Regions from separate parts of the Kineococcus deserti genome, predicted to be linked through region 3. Evidence: predicted binding sites of a transcription regulator. Region 3 holds the regulator's gene; each other region holds the start of a gene.
The links. Region 3 encodes LexA, which represses DNA repair genes until DNA is damaged. Its sites were predicted from a motif close to TCGAACANNTGTTCGA; they were not measured.
Positions count from the first base shown of each region.

Region 1: the regulator LexA is predicted to act here: its motif matches at 1,691-1,706, upstream of recA (recombinase RecA).
Region 2: the regulator LexA is predicted to act here: its motif matches at 1,449-1,464, upstream of ACRYR2_RS10505 (DUF6504 family protein).

Region 1 covers NZ_JBJLSI010000017.1:1,924-5,190, forward strand. The annotation lists gene ACRYR2_RS14025 (regulatory protein RecX) at 3-521, opposite strand; gene recA (recombinase RecA) at 518-1,558, opposite strand; gene ACRYR2_RS14035 (SMP-30/gluconolactonase/LRE family protein) at 1,756-2,730, shown strand; gene ACRYR2_RS14040 (DinB family protein) at 2,727-3,248, shown strand; gene ACRYR2_RS14045 (DUF3046 domain-containing protein) at 3,259-3,267, opposite strand, start outside.
Region 2 covers NZ_JBJLSI010000010.1:75,679-78,945, reverse strand. The annotation lists gene ACRYR2_RS10515 (PKD domain-containing protein) at 1-438, opposite strand, end outside; gene ACRYR2_RS10510 (DUF6318 family protein) at 639-1,259, opposite strand; gene ACRYR2_RS10505 (DUF6504 family protein) at 1,613-2,014, shown strand; gene ACRYR2_RS10500 (SAV_6107 family HEPN domain-containing protein) at 2,064-2,501, shown strand; gene ACRYR2_RS10495 (DNA polymerase III subunit alpha) at 2,593-3,267, shown strand, end outside.
Region 3 covers NZ_JBJLSI010000006.1:188,410-191,676, reverse strand. The annotation lists gene ACRYR2_RS07400 (ATP-dependent DNA helicase) at 1-827, shown strand, start outside; gene ACRYR2_RS07395 (aspartate/glutamate racemase family protein) at 891-1,556, shown strand; gene lexA (transcriptional repressor LexA) at 1,563-2,270, opposite strand; gene ACRYR2_RS07385 (DUF2277 domain-containing protein) at 2,473-2,742, shown strand; gene ACRYR2_RS07380 (LysM peptidoglycan-binding domain-containing protein) at 2,936-3,267, shown strand, end outside.

The DNA of each region.
Region 1 (3,267 bases), on a different contig from region 3:
ATCTACGCCTGGTCCCGCAACTCCTCGCGCACGACCCGCAGGACCACGTCCGTCGGGAAACCCCGGCGGGCCAGCATCCCGAACAACCGGCGCTCCCGGACGGCGGGCTCGAGCCCGGCCGTGGAGCGCAGCTTGCGCCGCACCAGGTTCCGGGCCGCCTCGGTCTGCGACTCCCCGTCGACCACTTCGAGCGCCTCGGCGGCGGTCTCGTCGTCGACGCCCTTGCGCCGCAGTTCCTGCGCCAGCGCCCGCCGCCCCCGTCCGCTGCTGCGGGACTGCACGTAGCCGGCGGCGAAGGCGCGGTCGTCGACGAGGCCGACCTCTTCGAACCGGTCGAGCACCTCGACCGCGACGTCCTCGGGGACGTCCTTGGCGGCCAACTTCTGCTCCAGTTGCGCACGGCTGCGGGGAGCCATCGTCAGCTGGCGCAGGGCGATGGTGCGGGCGACCTCGCGCGGGTCGGCCTCCCGGTCCGGGTTCTCGTCCGGACCGGGAGGGACCTGCTCGTGGCGACGGCTCAGAAGTCGACCTTGGCGTCGGGCTCGGCCGGGGCGTCGAGGCGGGCACCGATGCCGAGCTTCTCCTTGATGCGCTTCTCGATCTCGTCGCCGAGGTCGGGGTTGTCGCGCAGGAAGGCCCGGGCGTTCTCCTTGCCCTGGCCGAGCTGGTCGCCCTCGTAGGTGTACCAGGCGCCGGACTTGCGGACGAAGCCGTGCTCGACACCGAGGTCGATGAGCCCGCCCTCGCGGGAGATGCCCTGGCCGTAGATGATGTCGAACTCGGCCTGCTTGAACGGCGGGCTGACCTTGTTCTTGACGACCTTGACCCGGGTGCGGTTGCCGACCGGGTTGGTGCCGTCCTTGAGCGTCTCGATGCGACGCACGTCCAGGCGGACCGAGGCGTAGAACTTCAGCGCCTTGCCGCCCGTCGTCGTCTCCGGAGAGCCGAACATGACGCCGATCTTCTCGCGCAGCTGGTTGATGAAGATGGCCGTCGTGCCGGAGTGGTTCAGCGCACCGGTGATCTTGCGCAGCGCCTGCGACATGAGGCGGGCCTGCAGACCGACGTGGCTGTCACCCATCTCGCCCTCGATCTCGGCCTTGGGCACGAGCGCGGCGACGGAGTCGATGACGATGATGTCGAGCGCACCGGAGCGGATCAGCATGTCCGCGATCTCCAGCGCCTGCTCGCCGGTGTCGGGCTGGGAGACCAGCAGCGCGTCGGTGTCCACGCCCAGCTTGGCCGCGTAGTCCGGGTCCAGAGCGTGCTCGGCGTCGATGAACGCCGCGATGCCGCCGGCGCGCTGGGCGTTGGCCACCGCGTGCAGGGCGACGGTCGTCTTGCCGGAGGATTCCGGGCCGTAGACCTCGACCACGCGGCCACGCGGCAGGCCGCCGATGCCGAGGGCGACGTCCAGGGCGATCGCGCCGGTCGGGATGACCTCGATGGGCGGGCGGACGTCGTCGCCCAGCCGCATGACCGAGCCCTTGCCGAAGTTCTTGTCGATCGCTGCGAGGGCGGCGTCGAGGGCCTTCTCGCGGTCCGCAGGAGCGGGCATGTCCTCACCTCAGGGTCTGGGTTCCAACTGACTGCGGGGAACGCTAGGACAGACCTCCGACACGACCCCCGTACGAGCGGGAGGGTGTGGACGAGCTGCCCGGCGAGCCCCCTGTGGACACCGCGATGCTATCCGTACACGTGTTCGATCCCAAGTCCTGCGACCGTGCGTGTCGGGAGATCACTAGGCTGCGCGGCGTGACGCAGACGTCTGCTCAGATCCTGGACCCGCGCGGTGCCGCCCTCGTCCCGGCCGGTGCCGTCCTCGAACGCCTCGGCTCGGGCAGCACCTGGGCCGAGGGCCCGCTCTGGCTGCCGCAGGAGCGGGCGCTGATCTTCAGCGACATCCCCGGCAACCGGATCCTGCGCTGGGACGAGAGCAGCGGGGTGGACGGTGGCCTGACCGTGCACCGCGACGACGTCGAGTTCACCAACGGCCGCACGCTGGACCGGCAGGGACGGGTCGTGGCCTGCTCGCACGGCCGCCGCGCGCTCGAGCGCACCGAGGCCGACGGCACCACGACGGTGCTCGTCGACCGCTTCGGCCAGGCACGCTTCAACTCCCCCAACGACGTCGTCGTCGCCTCCGACGGCGCGATCTGGTTCACCGACCCGCCGTACGGCATCACCGTGGCCGTCGAGGGCCACGAGGGCTTCCGCGAGTACGGCGACAACTTCGTCTTCCGCCTCGACCCCGACTCCGGCGAGCTGCGCGTCGTGGTCACCGACGTCGAGGAGCCCAACGGTCTGGCCTTCTCCCCCGACGAGAGGCTGCTGTACGTGGCCGACACCTCGGGGGCCGGCACGCCCGGCAACGGCACCCACCGGCTCATCCGCGTCTACGACGTGCTGACCGGGATCCGCGGCGGCCGCGGCCCGCAGGCGCGGCCGTCGGGACCGGTCGTCAAGAACGGGCGCGTCTTCGTGGAGGTCGACCGGGGTCTGGCGGACGGTTTCCGCGTCGACACCGCCGGCAACGTCTGGACCTCCAACGGCGACGCGGTCACGGTGTTCGCCCCCGACGGCACGCGCCTGCTCGAGGTCGTCGTCGGCGAGGTCGTCGCCAACGTCTGCTTCGGCGGGGCCGACGGCAGCGACCTGTTCGTGGCCGCCTCGACCAGCGCCTACCGGCTGCGGACGAACGCCGTGGGTGCGGGACTGTGGTGGCTGTGACGTTCACCGTTCCCGCCGCGCCGGAGCGCGAGGAGGCGCCGTACGTGGGCGACGAGCGCGCGACGCTCGAGGGCTTCCTGGACTACCACCGCGCCACCTTCGCCCGGAAGGTCGAGGGGCTGACCGCCGAGCAGTTGCGGCTCCGCTCCGTCGAGCCGTCGTCGATGTCGTTGCTGGGCATGGTCCGCCACCTGGCCGACGTGGAGCGGGGCTGGTGGCAGGGCGGGGTCGCCGGCGAGGACGTGGCGCCCCGCTACTGGTCCGAGGCCGATCCGGACGGCGACTTCGACGACGTCGACGACGCCGACCCGGCCGTCGACCTGGCCGAACTGGCCACCCAGCAGGACCTCGCGCGCGCCGTGCTGGCGGCGCACTCCCTCGACGACACCTTCGAGCACTCCCGGCAGGGCACCACGAGCGTGCGGTGGGTGCTCGTGCACCTCGTCGAGGAGTACGCGCGGCACAACGGCCACGCCGACCTCCTGCGCGAGCGGATCGACGGCGCCACCGGGGAGTAGCCGGCAGCGGTCACGGGCG
Region 2 (3,267 bases), on a different contig from region 3:
CCTGCCCGGATCGGTGGTCGGCCCGAGCGTGGTTCCGTCCCCGAGCGTCCACGTCCAGCTCGTCGGGGTGGCCCGGATGGTGACCGGGTACCCCAGGACGGTGGTGTTCCGGACGGCCGTCTCGGCGGTGGTGTGCAGGATCAGCGGCACGTTCAGGAGGGCTTCCCCGTTGCCCGGCTGGAGGTTCAGCGGGCTCGCGGGCAGGCCGACGCGGCGCAGGTCGCTGACCGTGACGGTGGGGAGGGTGACGGGGTCGCCGGGGGTGGCGTCGGTGGTGCAGCGGGTTCCACCGTTGGTCCACCGGGGATCGCCCTGGTTCTGGACCCAGGTGGTGGTCAGGGTCTGGCCGGGTGGGCAGTTGTTCGCGGCGGCACCGCAGGAGTTGTCGCCGAGGGAGCCCTCGGGGCCGTTGCGGCTGCAGGCGGGGGTGCGGACCACTTCGATGGGAGCAGAGCCTGCGGGTCGTCCTCCTCGATCATGTCTGCCGGGCCTCGCGGATGCATGCCCCGAGCTGGCATCAATGACGGCGTCTGCCCCGCTCCATGTTCCGGACGAGTCGACGTTCGCGTTCGCGGTGATGGAACCGGAAAGGGTCAGCGCCGCCATGGCGGCTGTCACACCTGCGGTCCTGCAGGCCCTCACTCCGTCTCCCAAACGAGCCATCGACCATCTACCCACTTCAACCAGAGGAAGAATGAAGCCTCTTTGGCGCCAGGGATCTGAGCGGCTTCGCGTCCGTTCTCATCGACAATCACGTGAGGGTCGCGATCGACGTAGACGTCCATCTGAATTTCGCCGATGTCCGGACTCCACTGCAGATACCAAGTTCCTCTGAAGCGGGTTTCCAAGCCTACGTGTGAGTACCCGCCCTCCAACATCTTTTGGATCTCGTCGATGTTGTAGCTGCAGCCGGAGCATCCAGCGTCGGAGATGGCGCGTAGAGGTCCAGCGTCTCCTGAGTTCCTCGAGTAGTTCAGCACTTGCACGTAGTAGCCAGCGAAGGCGCTGGCGCCGTCTTGAGTGAAGGTTGTGCCCAGCTCCGACAACTCGGGCGCTGGCAACACGCGAGTCGCGGTCGGGGCCGGCTGAGAGGAGGTGTCGGGCGAAGCGGATGCCTCGAGAGCTGTGTCTGCCGGCGTCGTCGCGACAGGCTTCGCCGCCGCTGGAACCGTGGGCGCGGTCTCGTTCGAACACCCGGCGACCAGGCCGGCCACGGCGAGGCCGGCGACCGCGATGGAGGCGGGACGGAGCTGGATCACGGGCGCACCGTCGCACGATCCTGGGCTGGGTGGAGGCGCCGAACGGGGGACTGTGGACAACCCGTCGGCCGTTCGGGTGACCCGTCCGCGTTGGTTACGATCCGTGTTGCGAAGCGACGCTCCGTCTTGTGGACAACCCGCTCCACCGTTGACGCCACCTGAGCACCGTGGTGTAGCTTCGAGATGTGTTCGAACCGGCGTTCGAACATGATGAGACCGCTCGAGGCGCGGTCCGCCGGAGAGGGGAAGCTCCGCGGGCCGCGCCCCGAGTGCGTGCTCGCGAGCCGCTTCCCCCGGCTCGCCGCGCTGCGCGATCCGTCGCGGCGCCGGCTCGAGTGGGGAGGGTGACAACGGTGAGACGGTTCTCCGACGAGGTGCACGTCCAGTCCGGCGAGGTGGGCGGGACGGCGGGTGCCCCGGTCCAGTTCGTCTGGCGCGGACGGCTCTACGTCGTGCGGGAGGTGCTGTCCTGCTGGCGCGAACGCAGCGCCTGGTGGGAGCACGCCGCGGTGGCCGCGGTCCACGGTGATGCCACCGGTTCCGGGAAGGGGCCGACGAAGCGCGCCGTCCTGGAGATCGGCGACCTCGAACGCGAGGTCTTCCGCGTCGAGGCCAGCATCGGCCGCACCGGCGGAGCCGGTGTCTATGACCTCGCCCGCCCTGTGGCGCCTGGGACGGCCGCTGTGTCGGAGGGCGCTGGTACTCCTTCGTCCGAGGCGTCGGAGGACTGGCAGTTGCTGCGCGTCAGCGACTGACGGCCCACCGACCCGCAGCAGACCGACCGAACGACCGGAGGAGAACGCGATGCCCACCACCTTCGACGTCCCTGCGGGCGTCCCCCGCCCGCTGACCACAGCCGCTCTGGACCTCCTCGCCCGGTGCGAGGACGAGCTCCTCACCGCTCTGCGCACCGATGACGTGGCCGAGCGCTACGTCCACGCCCACCTCGCGGCGCTGCGGGCCGGGGCCGCCCTCGTCGCGGTGCACGGTCGTCCCGCCGTCCGGGGCCGGCGCGGCGGTGGTCCGCGCAGCGTGTGGGAGATGCTGCAGGCCCTCGCGCCGGACCTGCAGGGCTGGTCCGACCGGTTCGCCTCGACCGCCGCGGTGCGGTCGGCCGTCGAGGCGGGCCGCACCGGGATGGTGGACGCCGCATCCGCCGACGACCTGCTGGCCGACGCCGAACGGTTCCACCGCGTCGTGGAGTCCCGGCTCGGCCTCAGCGCCCTACCGCTGGCGGGCTGACCTCGTCCGACGACCCCAGCAGACCAGACCGACCCAGAAACACCGCTGCTCCGGTCTTCCCCACGGGCGCGTTCCACCGAAGGACGTCCCCATGACCACCGCCGCACTGACCGCCGCGCAGGGCACCGCACCGATCGCCGCGTCGACCAGCGAGGCCTTTCCGCACCTGCACGTGGCCTCCGGGTACTCACTGCGCCACGGCACCTCCACCCCGGCCGACCTCGTCGCCCGCGCCGCCGGGCTCGGCATGCCCACCCTCGCCCTCACCGACCGCGACGGTCTCTACGGTGCGGTGAAGTTCGTCCGCTCCTGCAGCGAGGCCGGTCTGAACCCCGTCCTGGGCGTCGACCTCGCCACCACCCCGACCGGTCTGGCCGACGGGCTCCCGCCGTGGGCCGATCCCTCGGTCGCCGTGCGCCGCACCACCGCCCGAACTCCTGCCCGCGGTGGTGCCGTGGTCGACCCGAGGTTGCCGAGGATCGTCGTCCTGGCGCTGGGCGCCGACGACGCCGGGGCCGGGAACGGGTGGGCCGCGTTGTGCCGACTGGTCAGCGCCACCCACCTGGGTGGGCAACGCGGAAACCCGGTCAGCAACCTCGAGCTCGTCGCCGCCCACGCCGGCCGCGCCGACGGCCGGCCGGCGCTGGCCGTGCTGCTCGGGCCGGGTTCGGAACTCGGCCGCGCTCTGCTGGCCCGTCGCGACGACCTCGCCCACGCCGTCCTGCGGCGCTGGCGCGAGGTCCTGCCGACCGGTTCACTGCACGTC
Region 3 (3,267 bases):
CGCCGTCGCTGCACATCGCGCCGCTGTCGGTGGCGGGACTGCTGCGCGAGAAGCTGTTCAGCGAGCGGACCGTCGTGGCGACGTCGGCGACCCTGACCCTGGGCGGGTCCTTCGACCCGGTCGCCGGGGCGTTCGGCCTGAAGGGGGAGAAGGGTGCGAAGACGCCGTGGACCGGCGTCGACGTCGGCAGCCCCTTCGACTACCCCCGGCAGGGGATCCTCTACGTGGCCCGGCACCTGCCGCCGCCGGGCCGCGGCGCCAGTGAGGCCGCCCTGGACGACCTCGCGGCGCTCGTCGAGGCCGCGGGCGGGCGGACGCTCGGGCTGTTCTCCTCCCGCCGGGCCGCCGAGGAGGCCGCCGAGGCGCTGCGCAAACGGGTGAGCACCCCGGTGCTGTGCCAGGGCGAGGACCGGCTGCCCAAGCTCGTGCGCGACTTCACCGCCGACCCCGAGACCTCGCTGTTCGGCACGATGTCGCTGTGGCAGGGCGTCGACGTGCCCGGGGCGAGCTGTTCGCTGGTTGTCATCGACCGGATCCCGTTCCCGCGCCCCGACGACCCGCTGATGTCCGCCCGCGCCCGCGCGGTGGACGTCGCCGGCGGCAACGGCTTCCTGACGGTCTCCGTGGCGCACGCCGCGGTACGGCTGGCTCAGGGCGCCGGCCGGCTCATCCGCGCCGCGGGCGACCGCGGGGTGGTGGCCGTGCTCGACTCCCGGCTCGCGACGGCCCGCTACGGCGGCTTCCTGCGCCAGACGCTGCCGGACTTCTGGCCCACGACCTCGACCGAGACCGTGCTGGCGTCCCTGCGCCGGCTGAGGGAAGGGTGAGCTGTGAGGGTGAACCCGCAGGTGGCGGCTGACGGGGCGCGGTGGGGATGGCATCCTCGTCGGGTGGCCACCGTCGGCTTCCTGCACACCGCGCACGCCCACGTGCGCACCTTCAGCGACCTCCTGGACCAGCGCGACGAGACCGTGGCCGACCGTCACCTCGTCGACACCGGCCTGCTCGTCGCGGCACGCGCCCGCGGCGTCGACAGCGTGCGGTCGGCCATCGCCGACCGGCTGCGACGGCTGGTGGCCGAGGGGGCGGACGTCGTCGTCTGCACGTGCTCGACGATCGGCCCGACGGCGAAGGCCGTCGGGGCGCAGATGGGTCTGCGGGTGGTGCGGGTGGACCGGCCGATGGCCGAGGCCGCCGTGCTGGCCGGGCGGCGCATCGCCGTGGTCGCCTCCCTCGACGAGGCGGCGGCCACGCTCATGCCGTTGTTGCGCGAGTGCGCCGCCAGCACCGGCCGGGTCGTGGACTTCGTCGACGTGCGGTGCACCGACACCTGGTCGGCGTTCGAGTCCGGGGACCTGCTGACCTACACGACGGGCGTGGCCGACGCGGTGCGCCGGGCCGTGGTGCCGCTGGACCCGCCGGTGGACGTCGTGGTCCTGGCCCAGGCCAGCATGGTCGACGCAGCGCCGTTGCTGCGCGACCTGCACGTTCCCGTGCTCACCTCGCCCCGCCTGGTGGTCGAGGCTGCCGTGGAGCTCGTCCAGCCCGTGGGCTGAGACCCCTCAGAGGCTGCGCAGGACGGCGGTGACCTTGCCCAGGACCGTCGCCTCGTCGCCGTCGATGGGGTCGAACAAGGGGTTGCGCGGCAGCAGCTTCACGTGACCGTCCTTGCGCTGCAGCACCTTGACCGTGGCTTCGCCGTCGATCATGGCGGCCACGACCTCACCGTTGTCGGCCGTGGGCTGGCGGCGCACGACGACCCAGTCGCCGTCGCAGATGGCGGCCTCGATCATGGACTCACCCACCACGCGGAGCATGAAGTGCTCGCCCGTGCCGATGAGCTGGGAGGGCAGCGGGAAGACCTCCTCGACCAGTTCCTCGGCCAGGATGGGGCCACCGGCGGCGATGCGGCCGACGAGCGGGACGTAGGTGGGACGGGGCCGGTTGTCACCGGCCGTGTCCTCGGTGCCGCTGACCAGGCCCCAGCCGTACTGCGGGGGCGGCGAGACGACCTCGAGCGTGCGGGGCCGGCGCGGATCCTTGCGCAGGAAACCCAGCTTCTCCAGCGTCTTGACCTGGTGGGCGACGCTGCTGGGACTGGTCAGGCCGACGGCCTGGCCGATCTCGCGCATGCTCGGCGGGTAGCCGCGGGACTCGACGCACTCGCGGATCGCGGCCAGCACCCGGCGCTGGCGGTTGGTCAGGCCGTCGCGGACCAGGGGCGGGTCGGGGAACTCGTGGATCGTGGCGGACTGCTGCGACGGCTCCATCGCCGGTCCGCTCCCGTCGGTCCCACCCAGCACCTCGGCCACGTCGATCTCCCTGTCCGTTCCTGTCCCAGGTCGCCCGGCGACGGGGGTCGCCGGGTGGCGCCACGGTAACCAGCGCGCCCCCCTCCATCAAACACCTGTTCGAACCGGGCGTGTCGCACGACCCTGGTGGGGCGGGTCACCGGTGCCTAGCGTGGACGCCATGTGCCGGAACATCCGTCAGCTGCACAACTTCGAGCCTCCCGCCACCGACGACGAGGTCCGCGCGGCCGCCCTGCAGTACGTGCGGAAGGTGGCCGGGACGACGAAGCCGTCGGCCCGCAACGCCGAGGCCTTCGAGCGGGCCGTCGCGGCCGTCGAGCACGCCACCCGTCACCTGCTCGAGGACCTGGTGACGGCCGCGCCGCCGAAGGACCGGGAGGTCGAGGCGGCCCGGGCGCGGGAGCGGGCGGCCAGGCGCTACGCGTCGTGAGGTGGCCGGCGGCGGGGGCGCGCTGAGGCGTCGTCGCAGGTGGGAGCTCGTGTCGCAGGTCGGTGGCACCGTCTGTCGGCGTTCCCCCGTGGAGTCACGGGGTTGCGCTCCACCGTTCGAACGGTGGTAGAACAGTCGCACCGCATCGAACACCCGTTCGATCGTGGTGCCGCCGAGCTGGAGGTCCACGTCCGTGAGCACCACCGTCCTCGCCCTACCCGGCTCCTTGCCCGCCGCCCACCGGCCGGCCGCGGCGCCCGCGCGTTCCCGCCGCCGCACCGTCCCGCACCCGCGCACGCACGTCCGTCCTCGTGCGCACGCACGACCGCTGCGGCTGACCCGGCGTGGTCGCCTGGCCCTGACCTGCACGGCCGCGACGGTCCTGACCGGTGCCCTCGTCGCCGTGACGGGCGCGCTGACCGGCGCCTCGGCCGGCACGGAGCCGGCCCCGCCGCCCGCCGTCCACACCGTCCTGCCCGGTCAGACGATGTCCGGCATCGCCGCGATCTGGGCACCGGCCCAGGA